DNA from 4 places in the Simplicispira sp. 125 genome. Region 2 is predicted to be linked to each of the others. Evidence: predicted binding sites of a transcription regulator. Region 2 holds the regulator's gene; each other region holds the start of a gene.

Region 1 (7,395 bases), 3.0 Mb from region 2:
TGGCTGGTGCGCAAGGCCTGCTCACGGTCCAGTCCCAGATCAGATCCATGGGAGGACGCCTGCACGAAGGTCGGCGCCAGCAGACCCAGTGCGAGGCACAGCACGACCCCAGGCATCCTTGCAAAACGTACTGTGGCGCGCATCAGCATCCGTCCTGCGGGCCCTAGCGCATGAAAGCGTCAATGCACGCCGCCACGAGCAGCACACTGAGCTGGATCAGCGAGGCAAAGAACGAACCCATGGCGGTGGAGCGGCTGGGCTGGCGCACCAGAAGCCACGACTTGTGCACGAAGTGCAGGCCCCCAGCCAGTGCACCCACGGCATACACCGGCCCGGCACCAAACCCCAGGGGCAGCAGCGAAGCCACGAACAAGGCCACCGTGCTGCCCAGGACGATGCGCGCAGCACGCTCGGTGCCCACGACGACCGGCAGCATGGGCACGCCCGCGTCGGCATAGTCGGTCTTGTTGGCAATCGCCAGACTCCAGAAATGCGGCGGCGTCCACAAGAACAGCACCAGAGCCAGCAGCACGGGCAGCGGACCCAGGCCCGGATCGATGGCAGCAGCCCCGGCGAGCACTGCAAAGCTGCCCGCCAGACCACCGATCACAATATTGAGCGCCGTGCGCCGCTTGAGCCACAGGGTGTAGACCACCCCATAGAAAAAGGCACCCAGAAAGACATACAGCGCTGCCGCTGCATTGAGCACCAGCCAGGCTGCCGCCACAGCCCCTGCCAGCAGCACGGCCATGAGGACGAGCCAGGCAGGATGGTGGGGCAGTGCACCCGTGACAAACGCACGCTTGCGCGTGCGCGCCATCAGGCGATCACTCTCGTGCTCGACATACTGGTTGAACGCACCCGCGCTGGCGGATGCGACCAGCACCGACAGCGCCAGCACGAGCACCTGTGCCAGGCCAGGTGCCGGGCCTGGCGAGACCGCCATGCCCACAAGCGCCGTAATCATGATCAGCACACCGATGCGCAGCTTGAACAGCGAGATGACGTCGCGCGTCAACTGCGCTGCACTGCGCCCGGCGGGATGGAGCGTGGTGGTGTGCATGGCGCAGTGTCCCGTTTAGCTCAGGCCCCAGAGCTGGCCCAGGTACTTCCAGTTGATGAAGTAGTACAGCACGAAGGACACAAGGAAGAACATGGCCAGCACGAAGGTGCCAGGGGCCACGAACCCTGCCGAGCCGTAGGTTTGCGCGGCGGCGGTAGGCGCTGCGCGACCCACCGGGGTGAACTTGGGGCTCACGACGCCGGTATCGAGCTTCTTGCCCCACAGAATGGAGCCGACCGTGACATAGATGTAGATGCCGCCGCCCACGATGGCTGCAATACCCCCGATGCCGACCAGGCCCATCATCAGATACGCCGCGCCGGGCCATTCATAGGCCAGGGCTGCGCCGCTGAAGGCCATGTCCCAGTGCCGGCGGGACACACCCAGCGTACCGGCGCCCATCATCACGAGGCAGAAGAAGTACATCGAGAAGCCGAAGAGGTACGGCTGGATCTTGGCCAGACCGGGCGAGATCATCTCGCGGCGGAACAGCACCGGAATCAGGAAGTACGTCAGGGCCATGAAGGTTAGCGTGGTACCAATCACCACCGTGGCGTGGAAATGGCCTGGCACGTAGATGGTGTTGTGGATCAGCAGGTTGAGCTGTTCCGTGCCCATCATCACGCCGGAGATGCCGCCCAGGAAACCAAAGCCGACGAGCGATATGAACACACCCGAGAAAGCCGGGTTACCCCACGGTGCCTTGCGCAGCCACTCGAACAGGCCTTTGTTGTAGCCTTTGGCACGCTGCGCGACTTCCATGGCGCCCGGGATGGACAGCGCGTGGATCATCGAGGCCAGCACGGCGAAGTACATGAAGTAGCTGGTGTTCACCACTTTCCACTCGGTGCTGATGCCGGGGTCGGCCAGCAGGTGGTGGGCACTGGCGAGCTGCAGGAACAGGATGTACAGCAGGAAGGCGCCACGGCTCACGCGCTCAGACATGGGCTTGGCACCGAAGGCGATGGCCGCCACGGCGTACCAGATCGAAATGTGCGCTGCCACGTTGATCTGCTGCGACGAGTGGCCAAAGGCCCACCAGATGGTGCGATAGATCAGCGGATCCACTTCATTGACCAGACCAATGGCCATCAGGTAGGTGGGAATCAGGATGATGGCACCCGAAACGATGGTGAACACTGCAATGATGGCGGCCGTAATGGCGCCAAAGGTCACCAGGGGCACCGAGCCTTCGTAGGTTTTTTCGCGTTTGGCGACCACCAGCGTTCCAAAGAACACAAAGCAGGCCACCAGAGCACCCACGGCGAACAGGATGAGCCCCAGGTAAAACCAGGACGATGCCATCATGGGTACGTAGGACGTCATCATCACGCTGGAGCCACCCTGGAACACCGTGAGGTTGTTCATCACTGCGCCGATGAGCATCAGCGCAAAGCCTGCCCAGGCGATCTTGGGTGTGGCAATGCGGCATCGCAACAGCGTGGAAGAGGCGAAGTACAGGACCGCGACCTCGAAGAAGATGATCCAGAAGATCAGCATGTCGATGCCGTGGGCGGTGAGCACCATGTAGAAGGTGTCGGCCGCCAGCCAATGCACGGCAGGCCAACGGGTCAGCACCACGCCAATGGCCAGAAGGCCGCCCACGAGTAGCGCCACGACAGCGGCGACGGCGTTGGCGATCATCAGCTTTTCAGCCTGGGATTCGAATTGCAGGCCCGAACGCGGGCAGGTACGGTAAGTGGTTGCAGTCATGTCCTTGCTCCTGCTACTTCACGTACATGCGGCCCACCATGGTGTGGTGGTTGATACCGCAGAATTCGTTGCAGACAATGGAAAAAGTGCCGGACTCGTTGGGCGTGACCTTGATCACATGCTCATATCCCGGCACCACCTGGATGTTGATATTGGTGGGTTGCAGCGAGAAACCGTGGTTGTAGTCCAACGAGGTCAGGTGCAGCTTGTAGGATTTGTTTTTTTCCAATTCCAGAATCGGCCACCAGTTCCACAGGCGACCAATCAGGTAAATGTCACTGCCCTCAGGCGGGTGCACTACAGGAATGTTCTGGTCGGTTTCCGTACGAACGGTGTATTTGTCCACCATGGCCTGGGTCGAGACGGTGAACTTTTCCGGCGTGGTTTTGTAGGTCTCGGTCGCAAGGTTCTGCTTACCGTAGACGTGCCAGAAAACCATCATGAAAAACATGACCATGCACCAGATGAAGGCGATCACGATCCAGACGGCTTCGAGACGGTCCAGCGGGTGTTTCCACCACAACCGCTCTGAGGGGGGAAGAATGGCGCTCATGTGCGTTGCTCCCTTATTTAGCCACCGGAATGGTCAAAATATCGATAACGCCCCAGAGCGAATATACGATCATGGGAATCATCACACCTAAAAACAGCAATAGGAACGGGTTGTCCAATAGCTGTTGCATAAGCGGAACTTTTTCGCTCTCGTCGTCGTGCTGGCTCATGTCTTCTCCTTGGTAAAGCGGACAGTACCTGACATTTTTTATCGACTACTCCGACTTAAACATGATTTCAATCAATAGTTAAGAGGCCCCGGGTAAGGGTAAACGCTTGGTTTTTGAATATTCGGGTGCTTTTAATCGCAGTTTTCGTGCGCCATCCGGGTTTTCCCGTACTCTGATTTATTTCTTTCCAAATCGGCACCTGATTTCATTTGGTGCGTTTGTATCTCGCGCTGTTATGGTTTCTCACCACATGACCTCTTCTGATCAGCCCATCACAGCAGCTCCAGCAATTCGACGGCGACGGTTACTGCAGCGCATGGCCTGGGTCTGTGCCGCGCTGGTACTGGCCATCACCAGCCTGAGTGCGTATATCCGCCTGTCCAAAGCGGGCCTGGGCTGCGAGCCCTGGCCGCAGTGCTACGGGCAATCACTGCGCGCACAGCAGCAGGGCGAACCGCCCCTGCCAGCAGCGGATCCCGCCATCGCCAATGCACGGCTTGCGCACCGGGTCATTGCCTCGACGGCGCTGCTGCTTGTCCTGGTCATGGTGATGGCGGCGCTGGCGTCAAAGCCGGTGTTGTGGTCCCAGGGACGGCTGGCGCTGGGGCTGTTGGTGCTGGCACTGTTCCTGGCCGTGCTCGGGCGCTGGACGGCACAAGCCCGCATGCCTGCGGTCACCCTGGGCAACCTGCTGGGCGGGTTTGCCATGTTCGCCTTGAGCGTGCAGATGGCGCTGGCCAGCAACACCGTCACCGCACCGGGTGGCACGCCTTCGCGCCTGGCACGCTGGGCCTGGTGGGGCGCGGCCCTCCTGCTGGTGCAGGTGGCGCTGGGCGGGCTGGTCAGTGCCGGACAAGCCGGGCTGAGTTGCGCGGGCTTGACCGGCTGCGACCTGGATGCAGGCACCTGGGGCGCCTTCAACCCATGGCAGGAACCTCAGGTCGGTGCCGCATTGCCGCATAACCCGGCAGGAGCCTGGGTGCACCTGCTGCACCGCATGGGTGGACTGGTGGTCGTGGCGGTTTTGTTTCCGCTGGCGGTTGCGGCCTGGCGCAATGGGCTGCGCGCCGTCGCTCTATGGCTTCTGGCAGTGCTGGCACTACAGTGGGCACTGGGCGTGGCTTTGGTGACCCTGGGTCTCCCGCTGGGCGTGGCGCTGGCGCACAACATGGCGGCAGCGGTGTTGCTTGCCGTGCTGTTGAGCATTCCCGTGCTGGTGCGCCAGCACCCGCTGTCGCCTGCGTTGTGACGACGGCGCCGCGGCCGCCCACAATGCCGTATGGACTTTGCCCCATCCCCCCGCGCACAGGATCTGCACCAGCGCCTTGACGCCTTCGTGCGGCGTTACCTGTTGCCACACAACGCAGCATGGCACCGTTCTGTGCAGGACGGAGTCTTCCCTCCCCCCTTCCTCGATGACCTGAAGGCGCTGGCACGCGAAGAAGGGCTATGGAACCTGTTTTTGCCCGGCCTGCGCCCGCAGGACCCGGGCACGCGCCTGTCCAACCTGGACTATGCGCCCCTGGCCGAGTGCATGGGCCGCCTGCCGTGGGCATCAGAGGTCTTCAACTGCAGCGCACCCGACACCGGCAACATGGAATTGCTCCACCGTTTCGCGAGCGATGCGCAGCGGGCCCAATGGCTGCTTCCCCTGCTTCACGGCGAGATCCGCTCGGCGTTTGCGATGAGCGAGCCGGATGTCGCGTCGTCTGACCCCACCAACCTGCAGACGACCGTTCGGCGCGAGGGCGATGGCCTGGTGGTAAGCGGCCGCAAATGGTTCATTACCGGTGCGGCGCACCCGCACTGCAGGCTGCTGATTGTGATGTGCCGCAATGCCGAGGAAGACACCGACGAAGGCAACGGCGCCCACCGTCGCCACAGCATGGTGCTGGTGCCGCTCGATACCCCGGGCGTGCAGGTACTGCGCAATATTCCCGTGCTGCACCACCACGCTCCTGAAGGGCATTGCGAAATTCTGCTGCAGAGCGTTCGTGTACCGCAGGAATCATTGTTGGGCGAATGGGGAGCGGGTTTTGCGATGGCGCAGGCGCGCCTGGGGCCCGGGCGTGTGCACCATTGCATGCGCACGATTGGCCAGTGTGAGCTGGCCTTGCAACTGGCCGCCGAGCGCACGCTGGAGCGCCAGATGTTCGGCCGCTATGAATCTGAGTTTTCCAACGTGCAGGACTGGCTGGCCGAGTCGCGCATCGAGATCAACCAGGCGCGCTTGCTGGTGCTGCACACGGCCTGGCTGCTCGACCAGGGTAGCGCGGTGGACGCCGCGGCGACACGCGCCCAGGTCGCAGCCATCAAGGTCGTGGCCGCACGCCTGCAAAGCCGTGTGGTCGACCGTGCCATGCAGGTCTTTGGTGCCATGGGCCTCTCACCCGACACCCCGCTGGCGCAATTCTGGAGCTGGGGCCGGGCACTGCATCTGATGGATGGGCCGGATGAAGTGCATTTGCGCAGCGTGGCACGGCACGAAATCGCCCAGGCGCGGGCCCGGATGGGTGAAAGCGCCGCATGGTTTACGACGCCAGAGCAGATGCAGGCTGTGCCGCGGATTCGCTGATAAGCTATAATTTTTATAGCTTATGGCGCTTTACTGATAAGCTCTAAAGGCCATTTTTATATATAAGGCCGGTGCCCCACCACGGTTCGCGCTGTTTCCTCGTGTGCTTCGCCGTCGTACACCACCTGGTTGCGCCCTTTTTCCTTGGCGCGGTACAGGGCCTGGTCAGCACGCTCCAGGGTGCGTTCGACGGCTTCTCCCGGCTCGCCCAACGCCAGCCCTGCGGAAACCGTAACGCTGAGCGTGCGAGCGCCTACGGTCACCTCCATCGCCTCCACGCTGGTGCGCACCCGCTCCAGCAGATGGGCAGCGCCACGTGCGTCGGTGTCGTACAGCATCAGTATGAATTCCTCACCGCCCCAACGCGCCAGCACATCGGTGCTGCGCAAAACGCCTTGCACACAGGCCACAAACGCTCGTAGCACCTCGTCGCCTGCCGCGTGGCCATGGCGGTCATTGACCAGCTTGAAGTGGTCCAGATCCAGGAGCGCCAGCGCAAGCGGGCGGCGGCCGCGCTCGCAGCGCTGTCGCTCGGCCTCCATCAACTCGGTCATGCGGCGGCGGTTAATCAAACCCGTGAGTTCGTCGTGCGTCGCCAGGTGGCCGATCTGCTCGAGCGCTACGGTCAGTGCGTTCTTTTGCTCCGTCAGGCGACGCCGGATGTGCTGCATGCGGATGGCAATGAAAGTGCTTCCCACGAGCACCAGAAAGACCATCACGGCATAGGCCATCTCCACCCAGGGATTGCCCGCCAGACCCAGCCAGAACACCACGGCAATGGCAGCGCCAAAGCTCAGCAGTGCAAACAGCATATTGATGGTCATCTGCCGGATCGACATTCCGAAGATACCGAACATCAGAATCAGCGACAGAATGACCGGCGTGATGCCCCGCGCCTCGCCCAGGATGACATACCCCACCGCATTCGAAGCCAGGGCATAACGGATCTGAAACTGCGTCAGCGCTGGGTCGGGCAGTCGCAGCGACCAACCACTGCGGATCAACACCAGCACAGCGACCAGTACCGTCACGGTGACCAGTGTCCACCAGCGCACGCCGTCGGGGCGTGCCAGCCCGGCCAGTGCCAGGAAGTTGAGCAAGGCGGCGCAGGCCAACATCAAAAACGACGCTACAGCCGCCATAGACATGCGGATGCGCATGTGTGGATCGCTCCCCAGCACCCCATTGACCCACGCCTTGCAGCGGGCACCCAGACCCATGTTGTTGCCTTTCAACGACCCCCGGGCAGAAACGCCACCCGCACGTCCACGCTCCTCAGCCCATTCTAGGTGGCAGCGGCCTCTTTCTGGATGCGTATAGCC
Region 2 (7,395 bases):
ATGGCCAGCGCATCGTCCGGCAGTGCGAAATGGTCCATGCCCACATAAACATAGCCCGCTGCGCTGAATGCCTCCAGCGAACGCGACAGCATCGACACCTTGGCCGATGCCATGGGCAGGTCTGCCCACACAATGCGCCGTTGCGGCTTGAAGCGCTCGGGCAAATGGGCGTAGGCATACAGCGCAATGCGGTCGGGGCGCAACTCGGCTACCTGCGCCAGCGTGCGGTCGAATGAATCAGGGGTTTGCTTGGGCAAGCCGTAAATCAGGTCGACGTTGATGGAATCAAAGCCAATGGAGCGCGCCGACTCGACCAGGGAAAAAACCTGCTCCTTGGGCTGGATGCGGTGCACGGCTTTCTGCACTTCAGGGTCGAAATCCTGCACACCGAAGCTCAGGCGGTTGAATCCCAGTTCGTGCAGCAGGGCCAGCCGATCTGCATCCACGGTACGGGGGTCGACCTCGATCGAATACTCACCGCCGGGCACCAAAGTGAAATGGTTGCGCAGCATGCCCATGAGGTCACGCAGCCCCTCATCGGAGAGAAAGGTGGGCGTGCCGCCACCCAAGTGGATCTGGCTGACCACCTGGCCCACGCCGCAGTGCGCCGTGTGTAACTCAATCTCGCGGTTCAAATAGCGCAGATACACATCAGCACGATCATGGTGCTTGGTAATGATCTTGTTGCAGGCGCAGTAATAGCACAGCGACTCGCAAAACGGGATGTGAACGTACACCGACAAGGGCAAGGCCTTGCCCACGGCGCTTTGCCTGCGCTGCTGCAGGGCCAGCACGTATTCGTCCTCACCGAAGGCATCAACAAAGCGGTCAGCGGTGGGGTACGAGGTGTAACGGGGTCCCGATACATCAAACCGGGTGAGCAATTCAGGGGTTACAACAGTCATTTAGGTTCCTAGCTGGCTTTTCTAATGTGCCCCAGATTAGCGGCTCGAATCTTGATTTTGGTCAAGCACCTGTTGGAGCTACTGGCTCTGTTCTGGCAAAAATGCAGAATGGGTGATAATTTGACTTATGTCAGCCCCAACCCGCATCTCCATCGTCCCCGCATCCCATGCCGACGAGTCGTCGGGCGCTCTGTCTGAAACCGGACAGGTACCCGTTCACATGACACCCCAGGCGTTCAAGGTTGCGTGTTCGAACTGCAATTTGCGTGAATTGTGCATGCCGGTGGGTCTGAACGACGAACAACTCAAGCGCATTGACGATGTCGTGGCGGTACGGCGAAAGATCAAGCGTGGCACCACGCTGTTCCGCAATGGCGAACAGTTCACCTCGCTGTTTGCCATCCGCACAGGCTTCTTCAAGACCTGCGTAGCGACCGAGGACGGGCGCGACCAGGTCACAGGCTTTCAAATGGCCGGCGAGATCATCGGCCTGGACGGCATCGTCAACGACCACCATACCTGCGATGCAGTGGCCCTCGAAGACGCCGAAGTCTGCGTCATGCCCTTCGACCGCATTGAAGAACTGTCGCGCGAAGTCAACGCCCTGCAGCACCACGTGCACAAAATCATGAGCCGCGAGATCGTGCGTGAGCACGGCGTCATGTTGCTGCTGGGCAGCATGCGCGCTGAAGAGCGATTGGCCGCCTTTTTGCTCAACCTGGTGCAGCGCCTGCATGCACGCGGGTTCTCGCAGTCAGAGTTGGTGCTGCGCATGACGCGCGAAGAAATCGGCAGCTACCTGGGCCTGAAACTTGAGACCGTGAGCCGCACTTTCTCAAAATTTGTGGAAGAAGGCATTGTCGAGGTCAAGCAGCGCCATGTGCGTATTTTGAGCCCCGATGCCCTCAAACGCATCGTCAATAGCCAGCAAGCCTGTCACTAGCGCGCCCACAAAAGCGCCGCCATCGCAATGCTGCAACATGGCGAAGCAAAAAAACCCTGAACCCGCTTGGAAAGCCGATTTTTTACCAGTAGCATTCCGTATGCCAGTGGAAAAGCAGGTTTTCGCTGGTGCATTGACCCATCCCAACAAGGAAATTCCCAACATGGCAACTGCAAAAAAAGCCCCGGCCACACCAGCCGCTGCTGCCAAGACCGCTGCTCCCGCCAAGAAGCGCACCCCTAACGCCGCGTTCATGAAAGCCCTGACGCCCAGCCCCGCCCTGGCGGCTGTCGTGGGTGCAGCACCGCTGCCACGCACCGAGGTCATCAGCAAGCTGTGGGTCTACATCAAGGCCAACAACCTGCAGGACGCCGCCAACAAACGCATGATCAATGCCGATGCCAAGCTCAAGGAAATCTTTGGCAAACCCCAGGTGTCCATGTTCGAAATGGCCGGCCTGATTGGCAAGCACGTGAAATAACGAGCGACTGCGCTCCCCAAAGCCGGCTTTGCCGGCTTTTTTTCGTCTGTTTGATCTGATCCTGTGGCGAAAATACATCAACACGAATGATAATGACTATCGTTTGATTTAACATCCTTGTGCGCGATACCCGCACAGCCACGCCTTTGCCAGCCACTGCCTAGCGCTCCACCTTGGCGACACCTTCTGCGGTGTCCATTGCATTTCCAACCAACGGAGGCCACTTTGGCAAAGAAACCCACGCAGCAGCGTTCCGCAACGCTTTTGCACAACGCATATTCCCCTGCTGCTGAAAAGGCCCTGATTCCGCTGGGCGCACTGATGCTCGCAGCGTCCATGAGCAGTTGGGCCCAAACCACCGATAACGCGGCCACCCTGTCCACGGTGACCGTGAAAGACACGGCGGAGATCCAGAGCAAGGACACCGTGCGGGTGAAGAAAACTACCGTGGGCAAGGGAAATCAGGACATCCGCGACATCCCGCAATCGGTCACCGTATTCACCGAAAAGTTGATGAACGACCGCAACCAGGATGACTTCCGCGAAGTGCTGCGCACCACGGCGGGCGTGACCTTCCAGTCCGGCGAAACGGGTGAAGAAGACGTGCGCCTGCGCGGGTTCTCGCTCGGCCAGGCGGGGGACATCTACACCGATGGCATGAAGGATGCTCCACTGTACGAACGCGACACCTTCAACCTCGACCGCGTCGAAGTGCTCAAGGGCTCGGCCTCCATGTTGTTTGGCAAGGGCTCGACCGGCGGCGTGGTCAACCAGGTCAACAAGGCGCCTTTGCTGATCGACCAGCACGAAGTCTCGTACACCCTGGGCACCGGCAAGGAAAACCGCCTCACCGGTGACTTCAACTTCAAGACCGGCGAGAACGCCGCACTGCGCCTCAACGCCCTGGTACACGACTCCGACAACGACGGTGCCAAGCAGGACAAGCGCGGCATAGCGCCGACGTTTGCCTGGGGGATCGGCACGCGCGATGAGTTTTCTATCGGCCTGTACGCCTTGGATGTCAAAGGCCGCCCCAGCTACAACAGCCCGTGGATCAACGACAACGGCAAGATCGTGCCCACACTTCCGGCAAAAAACTACTACGGCCTGGCCAGCGACCACCTCAACACCTCGTCGCAGTACGTCACGCTGGGCCACATTCACCGCTTTGGCGACGGTGGCGAGCTGCAGACGCGCCTGCGCCACGGCAAGTATGAGCGCGACCTGCTGGCCAGCGTAATCCGCTTTGGCACGCCCATCACCGCTCTCGACCAGATCAACGCCAGCACGCCGCTGACGCGCACCTCCAAAGGCCGCATCGGCGACAGCACGATGACGCAGCTGCAAAGCGACTACACCCACTCGTTCAATTGGGGTGGCAAGAAGCACGACATCCTGGCCGGCGTGGATTACTACCACGACGACGCCAACCGCAACTCGAGCTATGCCAACGCAGCGGGCAATTCGTCGGCCACCAACGGCCTGGGCACGACCGTGGGCACGCCCAACAACGGAGCCTGGGCACCCGATATGCGCGCTCCGGTGGCCTATAACACCTTCAAGGCACAGAATATTGGCCTGTACCTGCAAGACACGATGTCGCTGAACTCGACCATCAAGCTGGTCGGCGGCCTGCGCTACGACCAGTTCAAGGCCTCGTACCGCAACGCGAACGGCTCTTTGAGCGATGAAACCTCGGACGGCTTGTGGAGCCCCCGTGTGGGCGTGCTGTTCCAACCCGATGAACTGGCGTCTTACTACGTGTCGTACGGCTCCTCGTTCAACACCTCGGCCGACACCTACCAATTCGGCAGTGTGAACGCCAATACCGGTTCACTGGCCGACACACCGCCCGAAAAAAGCCGCAACTTTGAGATCGGCGGCAAGTGGGAACTGTTCGAGCGCCGCGCCCTGCTGGGCGTGGCCGCTTTCTACAGCGAAAAATTCAACGAGCGCAACACCGACCCCGACAACCCTGGTTACCTGCTCTCGGGCAAGCGCCACGCCACCGGCATGGAGTTCAACCTGGCGGGTCGCATTTCGCCGAAGTGGGAGATCTTCTGGAACCACACCTGGATTCCCAGCGCAAAAATCGACAAAAGCACTACGGTGCTCGCCGCCAACGGCGGTGGCGCACAGGTGCAGGGCGATCGCCCGGGCCTGACGCCCAAGCACAGCGGCAGCCTCTGGAGCACCTACGCGGTGACGCCCAAAGTGCGCGTAGGCGGCGGCCTGACCTACCGTGGCGCACAAAACCCCGAAGGCTCGCGCGCCATGGAGGCCAGCAGCTTTGTCACGGCCGATGCGATGGTCGAATACAGCTTTGATGACAAAACCTCCCTCAAGCTGAACGTCCAGAACCTGACCAACAAGCTCTATGCCGATGCGCTGTACCGCGGCTTCTACGCCCCTGGCGCCCCGCGCTCGGTGCAACTGGTGCTCAAGACGCGCTTCTAAGTCCCTGCCTGCCTGCTGCATCCACCATGTTCCTGCATCTCAAAAACATTCTCACCCCCCAAGAGGTCGCCACTGCCCGCAGCCTGCTCGGCGACGATGCTCCTTGGGTGGATGGACGCAGCAGCGCAGGGGCGCAGGCCCTGGCGCACAAGCGCAACGAGCAACTCGCGCAGGACAGCACCCAGACGCAGCAACTGCGCGCCCTGGTGCTGTCTGCATTGCAGCGCGATGCCGTGTTCTTTTCTGCCGCGCTGCCCAAAAAAATATTCAACCCGCTGTTCAACCGCTACCGCGGCGAAAGCAACTTCTACGGCGCCCATGTGGACGGTGCCGTACTGCGCTCCAAGGTACCCGACCAATGGGTACGCAGCGACATTTCCTGCACCCTGTTCCTCACCGACCCGCAGGACTACGACGGCGGCGAGCTGCTCATCCAGCACCCGCAGGGCGAGCGCGTCGTGCGGCTGCCTGCAGGCGACATGGTGCTCTACCCCAGCTCCACGGTGCACCAGGTCACGCCCGTCACGCGGGGTGCCCGCGTAGCCAGCTTTTTCTGGATCGAAAGCATGGTGCGCTCGACCGAGCAACGCCAGTTGCTGTTCGACATGGACATGGATTTGCTCAAGCTGCGCAGCGCCATCGGCGAGAGCGCGCCCGCCGTCGTCGGGCTGACGGGCACCTACCACAACCTGCTGCGCATGTGGGCTGATGCCTGACTTAAAAACAATAGCTGCTTGCGCTTGATGGTATTGCCCTAGAGGCCATTTTGACTAAAACTTTTTCACTGCAGCGCCAGCCTATTCCAGAAGACACCGTGGCCCTGGCCGACTACGCGCAGCATGCACGCCAGCGCCTGGACGATCCCGCCTGGGCCTATTTCAGCGGCGGCGCTGCGGACGAAATCACACTGCGCGCCAACCGCAGCGCCTGGGACGGGCTCACCCTGCAGCCGCGCATACTGCGCTCTCTTGCCGGCGGCCACACCCGCACCACCCTGCTGGGGCGCACGCTGGCCCACCCCATTTTGTTGGCCCCGGTGGCCTACCAGCGGCTGGCCCACCCCGACGGAGAACGGGCCAGCGCCTATGCGGCCGCTGCGCTGGGTGCAGGCATGGTGCTCAGCACCCAGGCCAGCACGCCGCTGGAAGAAGTGGCCCAGGTCTTTCTGGACGACCCGGCGCGTGGCCCGCTGTGGTTTCAGCTCTACCTGCAGCACGACCGGGGCTTCACCCGCGCGCTGGTGCAGCGCGCAGAGGCCGCAGGCTACGAAGCCCTGGTGCTCACAGTAGACGCCCCCACCAGCGGTGCACGCGACCGCGAACGCCGCGCAGGCTTTCACCTGCCACCCGGCATTGCAGCGGTGAACCTGGCCGGGCTGGCTCCGCCGCCCCCTCAGCCGCAAACCACGGACGGTACCCACCTGCTGTGCCAGGGCCTCGTCGAGCACGCCCCCACCTGGGACGATGTGCAGTGGCTGCAATCACAGACGCGCCTGCCGGTGCTGCTCAAGGGCGTGCTGCACCCCCAGGATGCGCTGCAGGCGGCCGCCCTGGGCGTGGCTGGTCTGATCGTTTCCAACCACGGCGGCCGTACGCTTGACACGGCACCTGCCTCGGCCCATGCACTGGCGCGGATTGCCGATGCCCTGCAAGGCGCTCTACCGCTGCTGGTCGATGGCGGCATCCACCGCGGCACCGATGTGCTCAAGGCCCTGGCACTGGGCGCAACGGCCGTGCTGCTGGGCCGCCCCGCCATCTACGGGTTGGCCACCGCCGGCGCCACCGGTGTCGCCCATGTGTTGCGCCTGCTCTGCGACGAACTGGAAATGGCCATGGCCCTGACCGGCTGCGCCACGCCCGCGCATGCCAGCCGCGCCCTGCTCGAATAACCTGTGTTTATCCATCCCAAAGATCCACACATATTGCTAATGCGATGGATTCGCATTTATAATTTCATCACTTTATCCACCACTGACTGCCATGATCGTCTGTGTCTGCCGCCGGGTCTCTGACCGTGAAATCGCTCGCCACGTTCGTGCGGGCATGGGCTTTGACGAAATCCAGTTTGAACTGGGCGTGGCCACCCAGTGCGGCCAGTGCGAAGGCTGCGCACGCGATGTGGTGGCCCAGTGCCAAAGCAGCCACCCGGTTGCTGCATTGCACAATACAGCCGCATGCACACCGTCAACCTGCGCCTGTGCAGGTTGAGCCGCCATGGAGCTTTTCACTACACTGCTGATCTGCCTGCTGCTGGTAGTGGGTTCCCTGGGCTGGATTTTGCGCCGTTAAAAAACGCCTCATTTCTGCCGTGGTGCAGGCCTGTACTGCGCTGACTGCTATTCATTTTTTATGTCAACCTACGATCGATTCGAGCAACCCGGAGGGCTGAGTCGCACCGCTGTCATCGCCATCGGCGTGGTATTGCTGCATGTGGCTGGCCTGTGGGCCCTGCAAACCGGCCTGCTGCGCCGCGCCGTGGAAGTGGTCGTTCCCGTCGAGTTGTTGAGCGAGTTCATCACCCCGCCCGCGCCCAAGGTGGCACCGCCCCCGCCCCCCGCGCCCCCGCCGGTGCAGCCCGCGCCCAAAATTCAAAAGCCCCGCCCAGCCCCC
Region 3 (7,395 bases), 2.1 Mb from region 2:
CGGCGGGCCTTGAATTCCTTTTCCGTCCGGGTATCCACGAAGAGCGCGCCCTGCAGTTGCTGCGCCTCTTTGGCAGTGATCCGCTGCACCCCGGGCAGGCTGGAAGGCGTGAACAGACCCAGCTCGGCCACGCGCTGGTATTCGGCTGCGTCGGGTCGCAAGATCACCGGCGCCAGTCCCGCCTGGGTGCTGGCGCTGCCAAACCATTGGGCGAGCTTGGCGCGCACATCGGCTGGCAGGTCTTTTTTGACCACCACCGTAAAGCCGCCGGGCACAGGTTGGCTGGTGGCCAGCACTTTCGCGCTGCCGGGGTGGGCGGTGTTCCACTCAGCCCATTCATCGGCGCGCACCACGGTGGCATCGGTGGCGCCCAGCGTGATGGAGCTCAGTCCCGCCTGTGGGTGCTTCTCATGCTGCACGGTTTTGAGATCTTTGAAAGACAGCCCGGCTTCGTTGAGCATGCCCCGTGCCATGTAGGTGTAAATCGAATCCTGCTGCGGCAGGTACAACCTGCGTCCCTTCATGGCGCCAGTGTTGTCCACCTGTGGTGTGCTGACCAGCAGATATTGTTCAGACTTGTGCGTGGCGCCGATCAGCTCATACCCGCGCGGCAGTGTGGAGGCCGCCACCTGCGCAGGTCCGATGAACACGTCGTAACCCGCGCTGCGGGTGGCGCGCATCACATCGGCAAGATCTTCGCTGGTGGAAACGGTCGCCGTCAGCGAGGTGGCCTTGGACAGGCCTGACTCCATGGCGCTGCGAAGAATGGTGTGCGCCGCCTTGCGGGCCGTGGGTTCCACGGCCACGATGACCGTCAGTTGCGCGTGCACAAGCTGCGCGGCCAGCAGCAAGGCCAGGCTCGACAGAGAGTTGCGAGCAATGGATCGGAGGTTCATGGCTTTTCTCTAGCAGGGTAAAAAAACAGGCGTTACCGTGGCCGAAGCCGACAACTCTAAATGTGCTCCAGCCTAGCTTGCGAATAACGGATGTTTCCATTTTTCATTTAATTATTACAATTATTGACATTTGTCAATGTTTTGTTTTTTGCTTGAACAGTCCAGAATGGGCGCCAGCGCGCGGGCAGAAAAGCATTGCGCGTCTCTTTTTGTATTTCTCATATTCACCTCTTGCGAAGGAGCGCGCCATGAAATCCCCCCAGTCAATGCCTCGCCGCCACATGTTGGCCGGCAGTGCCGCCGCCCTTGGAACTTTGGGCCTGGCCAGCTGGACAACTGGCGCGCATGCTCAGGCCGCTGCGCCCAAACCTTTGCCCGCCTATGTCAGCTGGAAAGACCCCAAGGCGCTGATCGTGCACAGCAACAACACCATGGAAACGCGGCGTTCTTCGTTTGGCACCAGCGTGTTGACCCCGACAGACCAGTTGTATGTGCGTAATAACCTGCCGCCGCCGGATGCGTCCATTCTGGACAACCGGGATGCCTGGACCATCAGCATCGAAGGGGTGAAAACTCCACGCGAATTTACGCTGGCAGAACTCAAGACAATGGGTCTGGAAACGGTGGCTACGGTGCTGCAGTGCTCGGGCAACGGACGGGGGTTCTTCCCCAGCAAGCCCAGCGGTACGCAATGGACTGTGGGTGCTGCCGGCTGTGTGTTCTGGAGCGGCGTGCCCGTGCGTGCGGTAGTGGCCGCGCTGGGCGGGGTGGTGGATGGCGCGGTGTATCTCACCGGCACGGGCGGTGAAAAACTGCCTGAAGGCGTGGATCCGCTGACGGTACTCGTGGAGCGATCAGTGCCCGTCGCCGCTTTGGGCGACGCCATTTTGGCTTGGGAGCTCAATGGCGAGCCCATCCCTCTCGCCCATGGTGGTCCGCTGCGTCTGATCGTGCCGGGCTACCAGGGGGTGAACAACATCAAGTACATCAAGCGGCTGGCGCTGACCCCGCAGCAATCCCCGGCGCGCATCATGGCCAGCAGCTACCGGCTCTCGCCCCCCGGCACCAAGTCCAGTCCTGACCAGCGTTCGGTCTGGGAAATTGTGGTCAAGTCCTGGATCAATGGCCCCCTTTCCGAGCAAGGGCCTCTGAAGGCCGGTATGACCCAGATCCACGGTGTGGCGTTTGCCGGTACCCAGCCGCTACAAGGCGTGGAAGTCTCCGTCGACGGGGGCGCCACCTGGAGCCGGGCGCAGCTGATCGGCCCCGACCTGGGGCGTTTTGCCTGGCGCCAGTTCGTGCTGCCCGTGCGGTTGGCAGCAGGAACCCATGTGCTGGCCAGCCGGGCCACCGATGCGGCGGGCCACGCGCAGCCTGCCGAGCGCGAGGAAAACATCCGTGGCTACAACAACAACAGCTGGCGTGACCACGCTGTCACTGTGACGGTGGCCTGAAGTCATGCTGAACAAGTTTCCCTCGCGCCATGCAGGCCCTGCAGCCTGGCTGTTGTGTTCGTTTGCCATGGCTTTGCCGGTACCTGCCCTGGCGGATGACGCCGAGCTTGTGGCACGGGGGAAAGCCCTGTTCACCACCGTGAAACCCGCCTGCGCGGTCTGCCACACACTGGCTGCCGCAGGCTCTGAGGGGCAGGTGGGCCCCGTACTGGATGAGCTCAAACCAGATGCGGCCCGTGTGCTGCAGGCTTTGCAGTCTGGCCTGGGTGTCATGCCGTCTTATGCGGAGCAGCTCAGTGAAACGGACATGCGGGCCCTTGCCGCCTTTGTCTCCCACTCCACGGGTGGGGCCCCCCTGGCGCGCTGATTTTTCCGTTCGGGCAGAGTCGTTTTTTGGATGTGGGCTGTAGCACTGCGAAGGCAGTGTCACCTGTCCCATCATCACTGAGTTCGTTCGCCTGTTTGCGGTATTTACCCGCCAGGTGCTGTGCGGGCTGCTGTCCGGTTGCTGTGAATCAATAAAGCGATGCACATCGTGCAGCGCATTGCCGGATGCCGTCGGATGAAAGGGCAGGCAGACGCCTGGGCGCATATGCAACTGGTTTATAGTAACAAGTTGTGTGGCGCCAAGGATGGGCTCTGGACTGCTGCGCTTTTCGCGCGGTGGACAGTAATCCAGCCGCCATCTGGGTTACGCGCCCTGATGGGCTGTGGTGCAGCGCCTACCGGCACTGCCCGCTACCGCCTTTCCACCGGTACTTACCATGTCCTTATTGCATCGATTGAGCCTGGCCCAGAAATTCATGATCCTGGGCCTGTTGGCCTTGGTGATGGTGATCTTCCCTGCCGCGCTGTACTTGCGGCTGGCTTTTCAGGGTGCCGCCCTGGCCGAGCGTCAGGTGCAGGGCGCGCAGGTGCTGGTGGAGATCAATGGTGTGATCCAGTCCAGCCAGAAGCACCGCGGAATGTCCGCTGGCATGCTGGGAGGCAACGCGCAGCTGGAGCAGCAGCGTCCGGCAGTAGCCAGCGTGCTGGCTCAGGGCTACGACAAGGTGGATAAGGCTCTGGCATCGAACCGTGCAGCGCAGCCAACCGTTGCGCAATGGGCAGAGCGCCGCAAGGAGTGGACTGCCTTGGAGCAAAAGGTCGCCGCCAAGCAAATGCCGGCCCCTGAAAGCACCCGATTGCACACCGCATTGATCGACCAGTTGTTTTTGGTGGGCGAAGGTGTTCTCGATGGATCAGGCCTGTCGTTGGATTCCCACTTCGATACCCACATGCTGACACAGGTGGCGTTGGTCAAGGCCATGGTGCTGACAGAGCATATGGGGTTGATGCGTGCGCGGGGTGCCATGTATCTGGCGCAAGGCACGCTGCCGCCCGAAGGCCAGGCCACGCTGCAAGCCGGTTTGCGGCAGATTGACCAGGTGCAGGCGGACCTGCAGCGCCACTTGGCCAAGGCTGGCGGCGACAACGCCGTATTCCGTAAGGCTCTGGAGGGTCCTGCCCGTGCGCTGAACGAGCAGATCGGAGCGACGCTCAAAATGACCCGGGAGGGCCTGGTTGACGCGCAAACCATCACGCTGACACCCACAGCCTATTTCGACGACTTCACCCGCACCATCGACGCCATCTACAGCTTTAACGATGGCGCGGTTCGTCTGCTCAATCTGACCCTGCAGGATCGCAAAAACCAGGCACAGCAGCTGGCTTACGGCATGGTGGCGCTGCTGGGGCTGGGTGTGTTGGGGGCTGCGGCGCTGGCGCTGGCGTTTGTGCGCAGCATTACGCGCCCGGTCCAGGATGCGGTACGGCTGGCGCAGGCGGTTGCGGCGGGCGACTTGACGACCGCGGTCGAGGTGCAGGGCACGAACGAGATTGCGAGCCTGATGAATGCCCTGGTCGAAATGCAGGTGCAGCTCTCCGGCGTGGTGGGGCAGGTGCGAGAGGGTGCCCAGGCAGTGGCGAGCGCCAGCGTACAGATTGCACAAGGAAACCACGACCTGGCGTCGCGCACCGAGAGCCAGGCCAGTTCGCTGGAAGAGACAGCGGCTTCCATGGAGCAACTCAACTCCACTGTGCAGCAAAACGCGGACAACTCCCGCCAGGCCAACCAATTGGCTGCCAGCGCCAGCCAGGTCGCGGTCAAGGGCGGCGAAGTGGTGTCGCAGGTGGTCGCCACCATGCAGGGCATCAATGAGAGCTCGCGCAGGATTGCGGACATCATCGGTGTGATCGACAGCATTGCCTTTCAAACCAATATTCTTGCGCTGAATGCAGCGGTTGAAGCGGCCCGTGCGGGTGAGCAGGGTCGGGGTTTTGCCGTGGTCGCCACTGAGGTGCGCAGCCTGGCCAGCCGCTCAGCCGAGGCCGCCAAGGAAATCAAGCACCTCATCAGCGCCAGCGTGGACCGCGTCGAACAGGGTACGGCCCAGGCGGACCAGGCCGGTGCCACCATGTCCGAGGTGGTCAGCGCGATTCGGCGCGTGACCGACCTCATGGGCGAAATCAGTGCGGCCAGTACGGAGCAGAGCCTGGGCGTGTCCCAGGTGGGCGAGGCCGTTACGCACATGGACCAGGTCACGCAGCAGAATGCGGCCCTGGTCGAGGAGATGGCCGCCGCAGCGGACAGCCTGAAGTCGCAGGCGCAGCAACTGGTGGCTGGGGTCGATGTCTTCAAGCTGGGGCATGCACCGGTCGCTGCGCAGCGACCGCATTCCTCGTTTGCGCCGCGCCTGGCCGGTCCGAATCATTCTGAGGAACGGAGAAGGTTTTGAGATCCAAGGTATGTCCACCCTGACCGGGCGAGCCACAGCCAGACAGTTTTTAGCGCTGATCTGTGCGCTGGCCATGCTGTTGCCGTTGACCGGGTGGATGGTCGTGCGCATACAGGCGCCCAAGGCAGAGGCGGAGGCGTTGGCCAATATGGCCGCCATTGCGCGCCTCAAGTCCGACCAGATCGAAAACTGGCTGGGCGAGCGGCAGAAGAATGCCCAGATGCTTTCGGATGACGCGGTCTTTGCCCAGCAAGTCGTCGCGCTCCAGGTGGATCCGGCGCGCAGCACCGCACAACAGGCGGCCGTCATGCAGCGTTTTGCATTGCTGCGAACCGCCTTTGACTACGACGCCATTGATCTGCTCGATCTCGACGGCCATGTACTGGCCAGCATGGCGGCGCAAGACGGCACGCCAGAATCCCAGGGCCGCTTTGTTCCCCAACTGGTGCAGGCCGAGCAGGCCGTGCGTCTGGACCTGAACGTCGATGCCCAAGGACATGCGCAGTTGCGCTGGTTGCTGCCGATTTATGACATCAGCAGTGCACAGCGGCGCATGGTGGCGGTGGTGCAAATGGGTATTTCGCCGGAGAGGTTCCTGTTTCCGGTCATCCAGGCCTGGCCGACCTTGAGTCCCAGCGGCGAAACTTTGCTGGTGCGCAGGGAGGGTGACGCAGCGGTGTTCATGAACGAACTGCGCCACCGCAGCGGCACCGCCATGCGCTTGCGCTTGCCTATGGCCAACGATACCTTGCCCGCAGCGGCGGCGTTGCGTGCCAGCGAGCCTGGACAGATGGCCGGCCGGGACCACCGCAATGTCGAAGTGCTCTCTGCCTTCCGGCCTGTGGCCAACACGGACTGGCACGTGGTGGCCAAAATCGACCGGGCCGAGGTGCTGCAGCCCGTGCATGTGCTGGCTTGGTGGGTCAGCGCGGTGACCACGCTCGCAGTCATCGCACTGGCATTGGTGCTGGCGCTATTTTGGCGGCAGCTGCGGCGTGCACAGCGGTTGGAGATGCTGGTTCAGAAGACCCGTTCAGACCAGTTGATGGGGCAGTTTTTTTCTCTGCCATTTATCGGCATTGCGACAGGCGATCTGTCCCATGCCCGCTGGGGGCGCTTTAACCGGCATTTTTGTAGCATCGTGGGCTTTGCGCCCGAACAGGTTGAGCGACTGGCCTGGGCCGATCTGGTCAGCCCGGACGACCTGGTACAAGACCTGGAGGGGGTGGATCGTCTGGTGCGCGGCGACATCAAGGCCTATGCCGTGGACCGGCGCATTCGCCGGGGTGATGGTGCGCAGGCGTTTGTCAGCGTGCAGTTGCGCGTGCTGGAGCAGGACGATGGGCACAAGCAATGCATCGTGGCGCTCCAGGACATCACCCGCAGGCATGAAGACGAACTTCGGATCAAACAGCAATCACGGCTCTATGCGGCCCTGAGTGCTTGCAACCAGGCGATCGTGCAATGCTCTACGGCGCAAGCGCTTTTCGCGCGTATTTGCGAGGCCGCTGTTCCGCTGGGAGGGATGCATCTGGCCTGGATTGGCATGCGCGAACCAGGCTCGCCGGCGCTGCAATTGGTGGCTGCGCATGGAGCGGGCGCGCCGGACATGGGTGCTGATCTGGTTGTCGGCGCCGACATGCCGGGTCTGGGGTGTGCGTGGACGGCACTGCGCGAGGGCCGTGAGGTCTGGATTAACGACAGACCAAACACCCGACCTGCCGTGGCTTTCCCCTTGCACCGGTCGGGTGAAGTGGTCGGAGTGTTTGTGCTGATCGCCGGGTCGGCCGACAGCTTTTCACCGGATGCACGCACCTTGCTTTCGCAAATGGCGTCCGATGTGGATTTCGCGCTGGACTATTTCGCCAATGAAGCGCAGCGCCAGCGGGCCGAGGAACTGCTGCGCCATTCCCAGGCGCAACTGGAGTTGGTGCTCAAAGGATCGACCGACGCCCCGTGGGAATGCCAGTTGCCAAGCCTGCAGACCGAGTTTTCTCCCCAAGGTTGGCACATGCTCGGCTATGGGGTGGACGACATGCCCCAGGGCCCCCTGCGCATCAAGGCGCTCGTCCATCCGCAGGACCTGGCGCGGATGGCTTCCTTGCAGGGGCGTTTGCTGGCATCGGAGGATAACGTGGTGGTCGAAGAGGTGCGGCTGCGCCACCGGTCCGGCCGCTATGTGCCGGTGCTGGCACGCGGGTTTGTCTCACGCGACCCGGCCGGGCGGCCCGTCCGGGTGACCGGAACCGCCATGAACCTCACCGCGCA
Region 4 (7,395 bases), 630 kb from region 2:
CAAACCCCGGCTCATTCGGCTCGAGCACAAAGGTCTCGAAGAACCAGGTGGTGTGTGCCAGATGCCATTTGACGGGGCTGGCGTCGGGCATGGACTGGACGCAGCAGTCCTCGGCAGACAGTGGCGCTGCGAGCAACGCCGTGTGCGTACGCACCGCTGAGAAGCGGGAACCCAGGTCGGTCATGGCGGCATCCTTTCTCATGCTTGGGCGTGTACCAGGGCAAACCACTGGCGCGCATCCGTCCACGCGCGGGTGCGTGCAAAACCGGCGTGCGCGAGCATTTCACAAAACGGGGCCAGCGGGTATTTGTAGCTGTTTTCGGTATGGATGCGCTCGCCCGCTGCAAAGGCCCGCTCTCCACCGGGCCAGCGCACGACAACGGGCGTGCAGGCCTCCAGGTGCATCTCGATGCGCGACTCTGCGGCATTGAAGAAGGCGCGGTGCTGCCAGTCATTGGCCTCGAAGTCGCTGCCGATCAGGCGGTTCACATGTGCCAGCACGTTGAGGTTGAACTGCGCCGTCACGCCCTGTGCGTCATCGTAGGCGGCTTCGAGCACCGCCACCTCCTTGGGCAGGTCGATACCGATGAGCAGCCCGCCATCATCCCCCGCCAGTGCGCGCATCTGGCGCAGCAAGGCCAGCGCACCGGGCGGGTCAAAGTTGCCAATCGACGAGCCAGGGTAGAAGACCAGGCGCGGCGCGGCAGGTAAATCGCCTGGCAGATCAATCCCCCGCGTGATGTCGCCCCCCAGCGCACGGGCGTCCATGCCCGGAAAGCACGCTCCCAGCCGTTGCACGGCCCCTGTCAGGTAGTTGGCCGAAATATCGACACCCACGAAGCAGCGCGGTGCAATCAGCCCGCACAGCACGGCCGCCTTGGCACAGCTGCCCGCGCCCGGCTCGATCAGCGTGCAGCCCTGGCCGATGGCACGGGCAATATCAGCGCCCGACGCTTGCAGGATGGCGTGTTCGGTGCGTGTCGGGTAGTACTCGGGCAGGCGCGTGATGGCTTCGAACAGCCGGGAGCCGCGCTCGTCGTAAAAGTATTTGGGAGAAATGCAGGCGGGGGTGCGGCGCAGGCCTTCAATGATCTCGGCATGGCGGGGCTCTTGCATGAACGGAGGGGGCTTTCTCGGCGTGGCCGCTGGCAGAAAGAAGCACCTGCTACCCCGCGCAAGGGGCCGCAGATTCGCCAGCCCATTGTGCCGGGCTACTGCAATCTGCGCTGTAGGCCTTCGCCCCACAAAACACCGCCCACAAAAAAAGGCCGGGGGAAACCGGCCTTGCACCCTATGCGCTGTGTGATCAGAAACGCCAGCCCAGGCCCACGCCGAACAGCACGGGATCGACCTTGAAGCTGCCCACCTTGACTCCGCCCGCACTGACGTCGGTGCCGATGTACACCTTCTTCAGATCCAGGTTCAGGTAGAGATTTTTTTGCAGCGGAATATCCACACCCACCTGCAGCGCCGCTCCAAAGCTGTTGCGGTCAATGTCTACGCCTGCGGGCGCGCGCACGCTGCTAAAGCGTGTGTAGTTCACGCCAGCCCCCACGTAAGGCTTGAAGCCGCCCATATCGTGGTGGTATTGCAGCAGCAGCGTGGGTGGCAGGTGCTTGAGTGAACCGATGTCCGTGGCGCCCGAGCGCAGCGTGTGTTTTTGCGGCACCGAAAGCACCAGTTCCGCCGCCAGGTTCGGGCTGAAGAAATAGCTCACATCGACGTCGGGCATCCATTTGTTGTTGACCGACAGGTTCAGGCCTGTGGTGTCCTTGTTGGCGCTGTCCAGGTGCAGCGCACGCACGCGCACCATCCAGGGGCCTTCGGCCTGCTGCGCCAATGCAGTACCGGCGCTCAGGGCACACACAACAGCGACCGCCAGAAGATTCTTTTTCATGCTCGACTCGGGAATTGGCACGGGGAAATACCCGCAACGCCATTAGGCCTATATTTAGTAAGGCCATCTTTGCCCCAAATCAAAAACAAGGGTTTACCCGCAACTTCAGCAGTAAAGAGAACACTCAGCGGGAGACGCCGCCCGGTTTGCGCAGCCGCTGCACCAGCAACACGCCTGCCAGCACCACCCCGCCCGCCGCCAGACCTGCCAGCGCATTGAGCAGATTGGTCGCAAGCGCCTGCCACAGCCCGCCCATGGCACCGTGCCCCACAGCCGCCCCCGCAGCCTCGACGGCGTGGTGCACCCAGGGAATGCCGTGCACCAGAATGCCGCCCCCCACCAGAAACATGGCCGCCGTGCCGGCCACCGAAAGAAACTTCATCAACCACGGCGCCATGGCGAGAAAACCCCGGCCCAACGCCTGCGCAGCCCCACTGGCCTTGCCGCTGAGCCACAGCCCCAGGTCATCGAGCTTGACGATGCCGCCGACCAGACCATAGACGCCCACGGTCATCAAGAGGGCAATGCCCACCAGCACCGCCACTTGCTGCGAGAAACTGGCCGCCGCCACGGTACCCAAGGCAATCACGATGATTTCGGCCGAAAGAATGAAGTCAGTCCGCACCGCACCCTTGATTTTTTCCTTTTCGAAGGCCACCAGGTCCACGGCCGGATTGGCATTGGCCTGCAGGTGCTGGGCAGTGCCTACAGCGTCCTCTTTGGCGTGCAGAAACTTGTGGGCCAGCTTCTCGACCCCCTCAAAGCACAGATAGGCGCCACCCAGCATGAGCAAGGGTGTGATGAGCGAGGGCAAAAAGGCGCTGATAGCCAGCGCCGCCGGGACCAAAATCGCCTTGTTCACCAGCGACCCCTTGGCCACGGCCCAGACCACAGGCAGTTCCCGCTCGGCGCGCACACCGGTGACCTGCTGGGCGTTGAGCGCCAAATCGTCGCCCAACACACCCGCCGTCTTCTGCGTGGCCACCTTGGTCATGGTGGCTACATCGTCCATCACAGCCGTGCTTTTATGGGCGGCCACCTTGGTCATGGCGGCCACGTCATCCAGAATCGCGGCAATATCGTCGAGCAAAGTGAGCAAACTGGCTCCGGCCATGGAAATCCTTCAAGGGGTGATGGGGGATGGGATTATGAAGGCCCCGTTCATCCCTTGAGGAGCAGCGCTCAAACCCATTCGCACTCACAAGTGAAATGGCGCAGGAACTGCGGCTGCTTGGTGATTTTTACGCCGCGGATGCTGGATGCCTTCTCTTTCACCTCGGCAATCACCTCGGCCGCATAGTCGAAATGCGACTGGGTGTACATGCGGCGTGGGAACGCCAGGCGCACCAGCTCCATGCTGTGGTACGTCTCCTGGCCATCGGGCAGGCGCTTGCCGAACATCACCGAGCCAATCTCGACACCGCGTATGCCCCCCTCCAGGTACAGCGCGTTGCACAGCGCCCAGGCCGGGTAATGCTCCACCGGCATACCGGGCAACACCGTTTTGGCGTCGATATAGACAGCATGGCCGCCGGTGGGCTTGACAAAGCCCACGCCGGCCGCCTCCAGGCGCTCGCCCAAGTATTCGGCAGTGCGCAATCGGTAGCGCAGATAGTCCTCGTCCATGCCCTCCTCCAGGCCCACAGCCATGGCTTCGAGGTCGCGCCCGGCCAGACCGCCGTAGGTGGGGAAACCTTCCATCATGATCAGGCCATTGCGCACGCCGTCCATCCATTCGCTGCTGCGCAGCACGATGAAGCCGCCGATGTTGACCATGGCGTCTTTCTTGGCGCTCATGGTGGCACCGTCGCAGTACGAGAACATTTCTTGCACAATCTCGCGGATGGGGGTGTTCTCGTAGCCCGGCTCGCGCATCTTGATGAACATGGCGTTTTCCGAAAAACGGCACACGTCCATGATGAAGGGCTTGCCGTACTTCTTGAGCAGCTTGGAATATGCGCGGATGTTGGCCATCGACACTGGCTGGCCGCCGCCCGTGTTGTTGGTGACGGTGAGCATGCCAAACGGAATGCGCGCACCCTCCTTTTGCAGCACCGCTTCGACCCGCTCCAGGTCGATGTTGCCCTTGAAGGGGTAGATCAACGCGGGTTGCAGGCCCTCGGGAATGACAAGGTCTACCGCCTCGATCCCCAAATATTCGAGATTGGCCCGCGTGGTGTCAAAGTGGCAGTTGTTGGGCACCAGGTCGCCTTTTTTGCACACTGCCGTGAACAGCACTTTCTCGGCCGCACGGCCCTGGTGCGTGGGCACGAAGTGCTGCATGCCGGTGATGTCCTGGATGGTTTTTTCCAGCCGGTAAAAGCTGCGCGCCCCGGCGTAGCTTTCATCCCCTTCCATGATGGCGCCCCATTGGCGGCTGGACATGGCACCCGTGCCCGAATCGGTCAGCCAGTCGATCAGCACGTCTTCGGCGCGCAGTTTGAAGACGTTGAGTTTGGCCGCTGTCAGCATGTTCTCGCGCTCGGCGCGGCTGGTCATGCGAATGGGTTCCACACTTTTGATGCGGAAGGGTTCAATCAGGGTTTTGGGCATTTTGGCTCCTTGGTGATCGGGTGAGGGACGCAAAGTTATCACCGGGTCGAAGAGCGTGGTGTCGGTTAAAAGCAACGACACGGGAGAGCGATGCCAGCAAGATCGCTTGCCCAAGAATTTCAATGAAAACAGTCTGTAACGCTTACTGCATAAGCGCTAACAGCTATTTATTAGATAGCATCAAAGATAGGGTGACAACAACCACACCAAGCGGTTGCGCAAGCGCGCAGGCAGGCTCTGGCGGGCCAGGGTGTCGGCGTCGAGCAGTGTGGCCTGGGCAATGCGCCCATCAATCAACGGGTCGAGCGCGGCCACCAGTGCCTCGTCGTAGCACTCGAGGTTGTATTCAAAGTTCAGCCGCAGGCTGCGCGCATCCCAATTGGTCGAACCGATCAACGCCCAGTCGTCATCCACCACAAAGAGCTTGCCGTGATCAAACGGTGGCGGGGTCAGATGGATTCGGCAACCCGCTGCCAGCAGCTCGTCGCACTGCGGCCGCATGGCCCAGTCGAGCAGCGGCAGGTTGCTGCGTGCGGGCAGCACAATATCGACCGCCACACCCCGCAGCGCCGTGGTCTGCAGCGTGCTCAGCACCACTTCGTCGGGTAGAAAATACGGCGTGACAATGCGCACCCGCTGGCGGGCCGCAGCCAGCGAGCCCAGGATGACCTGGCGCATGTGGTCGATGTCGGCATCGGGCCCGTCGGTGACACCGCGCGCCAGCAGCGACCCGCGGGGCACGGGCGGTGCAAACCAGGGCGCACCTTGCAGGCGCTCGCGCGTGGTGAAGGCCCAGTCGGTCGCAAAGGCGCGCTGCATGTCGGTCACCACCGGGCCGCGCACCTCGAAATGCAGGCAGTGCACGGGGGTGGATGGCTGGGTGCTGAACCAGTGGTTGGCGCTAATGTTCATGCCGCCGGTAAAACCCACTTCACCATCGACTACCAGAATCTTGCGGTGGTTGCGCAGGTTGACATGCGAGAGCAAGCGCGTAATCGAGGGCCGCAAAAACGACGCACAAGGAATGTCCAAATTGCGCAGCCGCCTGAGCACCCCGGTGGGCCGGTAGCGCGCGCCGACGGCATCCACCAGCACGCGCACCTGCACACCGCGCGCATGGGCGCGTGCCAGCGCCTCTACAAAAGCTTGGCCTGCCTTATCGTTGTGAAAGATGTAGGTCTGCAGCGTGATGGAGTGCTCTGCAGCATCCATCGCCGCCAGCATGGCCGGGTAGGCGTTGTCGCCATCGGTCAGCGGCTGCACGCTGTTACCGCCCAGCAGGGGCTTGCCGGTTACCTGCTGCCCCACACGCGCCACACCGGCCAGCACTGCATCCACCGCGTCGAAAGACACCGCAAAGGCTTCGGCCGCGTCGCCATCACTGTTCCAGGCTTGGCGCAGGCCCAGCGCCACACCAGTGCGCCCGATACGGTTGATGCCCAGCAGCCAATAGGCAAATGCACCACCAAACGGCGCCAGCCAGGCCAGCCCGATCCAGGACACGGCCTTGTGCACCTCTTCCTTTTTCATCAGCGCATGCAGGGTGACCGCCAGCGCCAGCGCGATGTGCACCGACGACAGCAGCCACAGCGCAAACCCGTGCAGCCACTGCAGTAAAAAGAAGGACTCGGGCGTTTCCATGGGGACATGGTAGGCCAGGATGCGCTGCGCGCAGCCTTAGCCTATTCCTGCACGCTCAGGCCAGCGCCTCTGCCTTGCCCGTCAAGCGCTGCACCAGCCCCTGGGCCAGCCGGTTGGTGATGCCGTAGATCGACAATTGCGGGTTGGCACCCACGCTGGTGGGAAAAATAGAACCATCGTGCACCGACAGGTTCTCCAACTGCCAGTGCCCGCCATCGGCGCGCACCACGCCCTGCGCTTCGCTTCCCGCCATGCCACAACCGCCCATGACATGGGCGCTCACCACCTTGGTCAGGAGCGGCTGCATCGGCAGCGCATTAATCGCGCTTTGTGCCTGCGCCCACGAGGTATAGGGCTGCGCCCTCTCGTGCACCGGCAGCACCTCCTGCGCACCAGCGGCAAACTGGATCTCGGCCATGGCCAGCAAGGCGCGGCGCGCGCCTTCCATGACGAAATCGTTCAGTGGGTAGTCCAGCACCGCCGAACCATCACCGCGCAGCTTGACGCGGCCGCCCGCCGCCTGCGGGTGGAAACCATCGCGCAGCAGTGCCAGCAGCACGTGCGTGTGCGGGAACTTGGCCAGCAAATCCGCATGCGGCTGGCCATAGCCCGGCATGGTGGTGGCCAAAATGACGGGATGCAGGGGCGGTGCCTCCAGCTTGAAGCCCATGGGCCCATCGATGGGCTGGGTGTCCATGAAGTGGTCGGTGTAGACCGTTTGCGGCGCACCGGCCCAGCCCTCCACCTTCTGCTCCAGCACCGCGGCCGACATCACCACCGGGTGCAAAAAGGTGCGCGTGCCCACCAACCCATGCGGATCGGGTGCCTTGGAACGCAGCAGCACCGCCGGCGAATTGATGGCGCCCCCCGCCAGCACAAAGTGCTTGGCCACAATGGTGGTGGTCTTACCACCTTCCACAGGCGCGCTGTTGGGTTGCACGGCCACGCAGCGCAGTGCCTGCACCTTGCCGCCGCCCAGCACCAGCTGTTCAGCGCGCGTTTCCACCAGCAGGGTGGCGCCTTTGTCGAGCGCTACCGGAATGGTCGTCACCAGCATGGACTGCTTGGCATTGGTGGGGCAACCCAGACCACAGGAGCCGAGGCTCCAGCAACCTTTCACGTTGCGCGCAATGGCGGCCGCTGGGATGCCCAGTTTGTGCGCGCCGCGCTGGAGCAAGGCATTGTTCTCATTGGGTGGCGCCAGCCAGGGCGAGATGTGCAGACGCCGCTCGGCCTGCTCGAAATACGGCGCCAGTGCGTCCTGGCCGTAGTCCTTCAGCCCAAAATGCTCTTGCCAGAAACGC

The links. Region 2 encodes FNR, which switches genes on or off when oxygen is low (the NO sensors DNR and NnrR bind a similar motif). Its sites were predicted from a motif close to TTGATNNNNATCAA; they were not measured.
Region 1: a site for FNR is predicted at 3,560-3,573, ahead of C8D04_RS15450 (COX15/CtaA family protein). Genes of this name have one in related genera too.
Region 3: a site for FNR is predicted at 1,020-1,033, ahead of C8D04_RS11470 (sulfite oxidase). Genes of this name have one in related genera too.
Region 4: a site for FNR is predicted at 1,967-1,980, ahead of C8D04_RS04455 (OmpW family outer membrane protein). Genes of this name have one in related genera too.

Annotation. Positions count from the first base shown of each region.
Region 1 is NZ_QEKM01000001.1:3,308,424-3,315,818, reverse strand. It holds gene C8D04_RS15470 (SCO family protein) at 1-143, opposite strand, end outside; gene cyoE (heme o synthase) at 164-1,063, opposite strand; gene C8D04_RS15460 (cbb3-type cytochrome c oxidase subunit I) at 1,079-2,776, opposite strand; gene C8D04_RS15455 (cytochrome C oxidase subunit II) at 2,790-3,329, opposite strand; gene C8D04_RS18755 (hypothetical protein) at 3,343-3,498, opposite strand; gene C8D04_RS15450 (COX15/CtaA family protein) at 3,749-4,747, shown strand; gene C8D04_RS15445 (acyl-CoA dehydrogenase family protein) at 4,778-6,073, shown strand; gene C8D04_RS15440 (GGDEF domain-containing protein) at 6,130-7,293, opposite strand.
Region 2 is NZ_QEKM01000001.1:337,840-345,234, reverse strand. It holds gene hemN (oxygen-independent coproporphyrinogen III oxidase) at 1-905, opposite strand, end outside; gene fnr (fumarate/nitrate reduction transcriptional regulator Fnr) at 1,126-1,848, shown strand; gene C8D04_RS19170 (SWIB/MDM2 domain-containing protein) at 2,012-2,329, shown strand; gene C8D04_RS01635 (TonB-dependent siderophore receptor) at 2,666-4,786, shown strand; gene C8D04_RS01630 (Fe2+-dependent dioxygenase) at 4,813-5,502, shown strand; gene C8D04_RS01625 (alpha-hydroxy acid oxidase) at 5,553-6,674, shown strand; gene C8D04_RS01620 ((2Fe-2S)-binding protein) at 6,766-6,993, shown strand; gene C8D04_RS01615 (energy transducer TonB) at 7,135-7,395, shown strand, end outside.
Region 3 is NZ_QEKM01000001.1:2,447,187-2,454,581, reverse strand. It holds gene C8D04_RS11475 (rhodanese-like domain-containing protein) at 1-896, opposite strand, end outside; gene C8D04_RS11470 (sulfite oxidase) at 1,145-2,350, shown strand; gene C8D04_RS11465 (c-type cytochrome) at 2,418-2,717, shown strand; gene C8D04_RS19125 (methyl-accepting chemotaxis protein) at 3,115-5,127, shown strand; gene C8D04_RS11455 (EAL domain-containing protein) at 5,138-7,395, shown strand, end outside.
Region 4 is NZ_QEKM01000001.1:963,073-970,467, reverse strand. It holds gene egtB (ergothioneine biosynthesis protein EgtB) at 1-202, opposite strand, end outside; gene egtD (L-histidine N(alpha)-methyltransferase) at 199-1,116, opposite strand; gene C8D04_RS04455 (OmpW family outer membrane protein) at 1,307-1,897, opposite strand; gene C8D04_RS04450 (DUF808 domain-containing protein) at 2,022-3,011, opposite strand; gene C8D04_RS04445 (tryptophanase) at 3,080-4,450, opposite strand; gene C8D04_RS04440 (phospholipase D-like domain-containing protein) at 4,631-6,091, opposite strand; gene C8D04_RS04435 (GMC family oxidoreductase) at 6,147-7,395, opposite strand, start outside.